One region of the Gemella taiwanensis genome, then DNA from elsewhere that is predicted to be linked to it. Evidence: predicted binding sites of a transcription regulator. Region 1 holds the regulator's gene; the other holds the start of a gene.
The links. The regulator CtsR, encoded in region 1, represses protease genes until heat stress. The targets are predictions, from matches to a motif close to ATGGTCAATAAAGGTCAAACA.
Positions count from the first base shown of each region.

Region 1 (3,447 bases):
GATAAGAATTTTGAAAACTTTTATATTAAGTTTACAACACGTACTAGCAATGTACGCAGGAGCAGTTATTGTTCCGATAATTGTGGCTGGTGGATTAGGTCTTTCAGCAGAACAAACAACTTATTTGGTGTCAGTTGATATTTTCATGTGTGGGGTAGCAACATTCCTACAAGTATATAAAGGAAAATTTACAGGTATTGGTTTACCTGTTGTTCTTGGATGTACTTTTACGGCAGTAGCACCGATGATAGCTATAGGTAATAGTTCTGGATTGCCAACTATGTATGGAGCTATTTTCGTTTCTGGATTAGTAGTAGTTTTAATAGCTCCATTCTTTGCAAAGGTGGCTAAATTATTCCCTCCAGTTGTTACAGGAAGTGTAGTTACGATTATTGGTATTACTTTAGTGCCTGTTGCGATGAACTATATTGCAGGTGGACAAGGATCAAAAGATTTTGGGAATCCAAAAAATATTTTATTAGCATGTATCACTTTAGCAATTATTTTAGTAATATATAAATTCACTACAGGATTTATTCAATCAATAGCTATTCTTCTAGGTTTAGTATCTGGTACAATTATTGCTAGTTTTATGGGGTTGGTGAGTTTATCAGAAGTATCACAAGCGGGTTGGTTCCAGCACCCAACACCATTTAAATTTACTGGTTTTGAATTTAACATGAGTGCTATTTTAACATTTGTTATAGTGGGGATTGTTAGTATGATTGAATCAACTGGTGTATATTATGCCCTAGGAAATATTTGTAATCAAGAAGTTAAAGAACCAGATTTACGAAGAGGGTACTTAGCTGAAGGTTTAGCTGTAATGATAGGTTCATTAGTAAATGCATTCCCGTATACAACTTATTCTCAAAATGTAGGGCTTGTGCAAATTTCAGGTGTTAAGAGTAAAAAAGTGATGTATGTAATGGTGCTTTTACTACTAGTTTTTGGATCTATTCCAAAAATCGGAGCTTTAGCTACAATCGTACCTCAACCAGTATTAGGAGGGGCGATGATTAGTATGTTTGGTATGGTACTTGCGTATGGGGTTAAGATGTTAGGTAATACAGATTTTGCGAAACAGGAAAATCTTATGATAATAGCTTGTTCAGTTGGATTAGGACTTGGTGTTACTACAGTACCAACAGCATTTTCACAATTACCAAGCTTTATTCGTATGTTTACGGATAGTGGTATTGTACTAGGAACAATAGTTGCTATTGTAATGAATTTAATATTTAATAGAAAATCAAAATTAAATAATTAATTAGCTAGATATAGATTGTGATTTAGATATAGAAATTTATTAAAAATTAAAAAGAGAATGACTTTATAATATTGATTTATATAATATTTCGATTTTATAAAAACGTTCTCTTTTTTTATGTATTTAGGCTTAAAAATCAATGTTTTTTGTGTACAAAATATTGTAGATGTAGTATAATTTAATAAAGGTCAATTTTAGTCAATAAAGGAGGTGCCCTTATGAATAATAATATGACAGATATTCTTGAACAATATATTATGAACTTATTTAATGAGGCAACAGAAGATCATATAATTATTAAAAGAAGTAATGTCGCACAAAAATTTGACTGTGTACCATCCCAATTAAATTATGTAATAAAAACGAGATTTACTCCGGAACATGGATTTATTATAGAAAGTAAACGTGGAGGGGGAGGATTTATTAGGATTACTAAAATAACCCTTCACAAAAATAAAGATTACATAGACTATTTAATTGAGACAATAGATAATGAAATTTTAGAGGTAGATGAAGCTATGAGAATAGCTAAAATTCTACTTGAAAAAGAATACATAGATAAATTTGATTACAATCATTTTATAGATAGCGTAGAGATTGTTACAGAAGTGCATAATCAGTTCTTAGAGCATATTGATGATAATAGTGCTGAAGAGATGATTTCTAAAACAAAAGCAAATTTAAAAGATTTAACAATAAGATTTTTAACAAATATAAAATATAATAAGAGAGGATAAGGTTATGTACATAAGATTTAATGAAACAGCCCTTATGGTGCTAACGACAGCAAAAGAAGAAGCTAATGATTTTGGTGTTAAGGCTGTAGGGACTGAACACTTACTATTAGCTATGTTGAGTATGAATAATACATTAGCATGTAAAACACTTAATAAATATGGTGTTTATTATGATGACTTCAGAAAAAACGTAGTAGACTTTTATGAAGCAGAATTAGAAGGTACTGATTTTTATCGCAATGTTCTAATGAAAATAGATTATACTAATGGAGCTGTTAGAACTATAGAAAAAAGTCAACAGTTTGCAGATGATACATCTAGTTTTGTAGTTACAAGTGAGCACTTACTGTTATCTTTACTTAATGAAAAAACAGGGACTGCTGTTCGTTTATTAACTGACAAGTTAGGAGTTAATGTTGATGCGTTAATTACGGAACTATTTGAATTATTAAAACAAAGCCAGGGGTTACTGTCTAAATTATTCGATGGATTTAAAAAATTAGAAGCACCAGAAGATAGTTCAGCAAAAACTAAAACACTAAATTCATTAGCTAAGGATTTAACAAAAGATGCCTTTAATAATAAATTAGACCCTGTTTTAGCTCGTGATAAAGAAATTACTCGAATGATAGAGATACTAAATAGACGTACTAAGAATAATCCGGTATTAATTGGAGAACCTGGGGTAGGGAAAACAGCTATTGTTGAAGGTTTAGCGGAAAGAATAGTATCTCAAAATGTTCCTAGTAATTTATTGGGTAAGAGAGTTATGGTTCTAGATATGGGAACTTTACTTGCAGGTACTAAATATCGTGGTGAATTCGAAGAAAGATTAAAAAATATTATTACTGAAATTGAAGATGCAGGAGATATTATTTTATTCATCGATGAAATTCATACGATAATTGGTGCTGGAGGAACTGAAGGTAGTGCTGATGCATCAAACATCTTAAAACCAGCATTATCACGTGGTTTAATTCAATGTATAGGAGCTACAACTACCGAAGAATATAGAAAATATTTTGAAAAAGATGCAGCTTTAGAACGTAGATTCCAACCGATTAAAGTTGAAGAACCAAATACAGAAGATTCAATTAAAATTCTAGAAGGATTACGCCATAAATATGAAGAACATCATAATGTGGAAATTTTAGATGAAGCTTTAGATGCAGCGGTTAAGTTAAGTACAACTTATATTACTGATAGATGTTTACCAGATAAAGCAATTGACCTTATCGATGAAGCTTGTTCTAAAGTTAAACTAAGATTTTATAAATCTCCAGAGAAATTAAAAGAATATGAAGATGAATTAAGTCGTTTAAATAAAGAAAAAGATAGAGCTGTAATTAATCAAGAATTTGAAATAGCAGCAAAAAAACGTGATGAAGTTAACCAAGTAATTAGTAAAATTGAACAATTTAAAATTTCTTGGCAAGATAG
Region 1 covers NZ_JBSMTL010000005.1:51,394-54,840, forward strand. Annotated here, with positions in the region: gene ACWOA3_RS05340 (solute carrier family 23 protein) at 11-1,270, shown strand; gene ACWOA3_RS05345 (CtsR family transcriptional regulator) at 1,489-2,007, shown strand; gene ACWOA3_RS05350 (AAA family ATPase) at 2,012-3,447, shown strand, end outside.

Region 2 (3,447 bases), on a different contig from region 1:
AAAAGTTAAACCTAGATTACCAGAAGCGGCTAATGTAGGATACAATGAATTCCCTAAATCAAATGTTGAAGTATTAAAAGAATACCGTCAAACTATGGTAGACTTCGCTGAAGCACGTGAGACAAAAACATGGACTAAGAAATTCGCTGATTTCTACGCACAACCTTCAGGAATAGAAAAAGTAACTAAAGAACTATTAGAAAAAAATGGTTTTGTGAGTGAGAAGGAATAAAGAATAAGATTAAATTAGAAAACCGCTTATGTAGTTGCATGCTAGATAAGCGTTTTCAACTAACGAACACCTTTCTTAATTTTCATATTGTTATCATTAGATTTTCATGATATATTTTAGATAGTGGAATATAAGTATTATTAATGTTTAGTTGCAAATTTATTTTTAATTTCTATTTTATAAAGGAGGTTCTTCTTATGAAATATAAAAAATTTAAGTTAACGACTTCTATTTTATCATTAGGTAAATTTAATAACCACATTTTTAGATCTGAACAAGCTATACAACAATTATATTGGCAAGATAAAGGTATTGACGCATATTATCATATAAGTAAAAGTATAATGAGCTTAAACTACGTATCTTATGTTGTGATTTAATCATGCTTAATAAATTTTATAACATAATAAGCTTAATACTTTTTCCTATTTTATACTTTTCTTATATAAAAAACACATTAAATATAAACATAAGTCAAGATCATATAAAAACCTTTATTATATTATACTTAATAATGATCCTAAGTATAATTATTGAATATTTGTATAGTAAGAAAATGAAAAATAAAAAATAACAAATTAATTTAACAAAAAATAGACGTAAGATAGAGTTTAGATATATAGATGCATAAATAACTGCCACATATGTATTTTAATAATATATATGTGGTGTTTTTTGCATTTAAAAAACACCTATGAAATTTCATAGGTGTTTTGCAGAGCAGAAATTAATCTCTCTGGGAAAGTTACCAGTAGAGCATATATTTTTATATCTCTAAGATAATAATAAGTATAATATATAGATTAAAGCTTGTCAACAAAAGGATTTATGAGCTTTTTTTCTTTTTTTAATTTTTTTTTAAAAAACTATTGTCAAAAAAGGTCAAACATGCTATAATTTATTTAAGGTCAAAGAAGGTCAAAAAAGATAAAACTTAAATATATTCTATAAAACCTTTTAGTTTATTGAGTATTTAGGTGTATCTTTTGAAGAGTGTTTCTATTATTAGAGATACTGATCAACGAATAAATGTACCGTTTGATCTAATAATTTAATCAAAGGAGATTTACAATGGATATTAATAGTTTTACTAATAGTGTGAAAGAAATCTTAGCGAAATCTTCCGAATTTGCAACAGATAAAAAAAGTCAAAGTATTACGAGTGAGATGTTCTTAAAAGCGGCACTTACTGGTAGTAATTTATATAGTGATATATTAGGAAGAGTAAATGTTGATAAGGTGAATTTAACTCATGAGTTAGATAATGAGATTGCGAAGGTAAATAGTGTAGAAGGAGATAATATCAATTACGCTAGTTACTTAAGTAATGATTTGAATACTTTATTAATAGAAGCTAATAAATACAAAGAGAAATATGAAGATAAATTTATTTCGTGTGAACATATAGTTCTAGCGAGTTATTTAAAAAATAGTATAGTAAAAAAATATATTGATAATGTAACTACATTAAAAGATTTAGTAGCCGTTATCGATAATATCAGAGGAGGTAAAAAAGTTATGAACGAAAATCCAGAAAACAACTACGAAGTTTTAGAGAAATATGGTCGTGACCTTGTAGAAGCTGCACGTAGTGGTAAAATTGATCCTGTAATAGGACGTGATGAAGAAATAAGAAATGTAATTAGAATTTTATCAAGAAAAACAAAAAATAATCCAGTGTTGATAGGGGAACCTGGGGTAGGTAAAACTGCGATTGTTGAGGCACTGGCTCAACGTATTGTGCGTGGTGATGTACCTGAAAGTCTTAAAGACAAAACTGTATTTGAACTTGACCTTACTAGTTTAGTCGCAGGAGCTAAATATCGTGGTGAGTTTGAAGAACGACTAAAAGCTGTATTAAAAGAAGTTAAAGAACAAGAAGGAAAAATAATTCTATTTATAGATGAAATTCACATGCTTGTTGGTGCTGGTAAAACTGATGGAGCAATGGATGCTGGTAACATCTTAAAACCAATGCTTGCTCGTGGTGAACTACACTGTATCGGTGCTACAACTCTTAATGAATATCGTCAATATATCGAAAAAGACTCAGCGTTAGAACGTCGTTTCCAAAAAGTTCTTGTTAAAGAGCCTACTGTAGAAGATACAATCTCAATTCTACGTGGTCTTAAAGAAAGATTTGAAGTTTATCACGGTGTGAAAATCTCTGACCGTGCGATTGTAGAAGCTGCTGAATTATCTAACAGATATATTACTGATAGATTCTTACCGGACAAAGCTATCGATTTAATCGACCAAGCTTGTGCTACTATTAAAACTGAAAATTCATCTAATCCAGCTGAATTAGATACAATTAATCGTAAAGTTATGCAACTTGAAATAGAAGAAAAAGCCCTAAGTGGAGAAGATGATGATGTATCTAAAAAACGTTTAGAAAACTTAAAAGAAGAGTTAGCTAATCTAAAAGAAGAACAAAATAAACTTCAATTACAAGTTGATAGTGAAAAAGAAAAATTATCAGCTGTTAAAAATCTTCGTGAAAAAATCGATAGAGTTAAATTAGAATTAGAACAAGCTCAAAATAGCTATGATTTAGAAAAAGCTTCTGAATTACAATATTCTACTTTACCAAAATTAATTCAAGAATTAGAAGAGCTAGAAGAAAAATCTAAACACGAAGAATATAAACTTCTAAAACAAGAAGTTACTGAAGATGAGATTGGATTTATCGTAAGTCAAATGACTGGTATTCCTGTAACTCGTCTAGTAGAAACTGAAAAAGAAAAATTATTACATCTTGCAGATACTATTCATGAAAAAGTAATTGGTCAAGATGAAGCTGTAGAGAGTGTAACTAATGCAATCTTACGTTCTCGTGCTGGTATCGCTGATCCTAATAGACCAATCGGTAGCTTCCTATTCTTAGGTCCTACTGGGGTAGGTAAAACTGAGCTTGCTAAAGCATTAGCTCTTAACTTATTTGATGATGAACGTAACATCGTGCGTATCGACATGAGTGAATACATGGAAAAACACTCAGTTAGTCGTTTAATCGGTGCCCCTCCAGGATACATCGGATATGAAGAAGGTGGTCAACTTACTGAAAGTGTAAGACGTAATCCTTACAGCATTATCTTAATGGACGAAATTGAAAAAGCTCACCCAGATGTGTTCAATATCTTACTTCAACTTCTTGATGAAGGTACACTTACTGACTCTAAAGGTGTAGTAGTAGATTTCAAAAATACAATTAT
Region 2 covers NZ_JBSMTL010000001.1:423,095-426,541, forward strand. Annotated here, with positions in the region: gene ACWOA3_RS02010 (nitroreductase family protein) at 1-232, shown strand, start outside; gene ACWOA3_RS02015 (hypothetical protein) at 430-612, shown strand; gene clpB (ATP-dependent chaperone ClpB) at 1,304-3,447, shown strand, end outside.
Region 2: a site for CtsR is predicted at 1,101-1,121, ahead of clpB (ATP-dependent chaperone ClpB). Genes of this name have one in related genera too.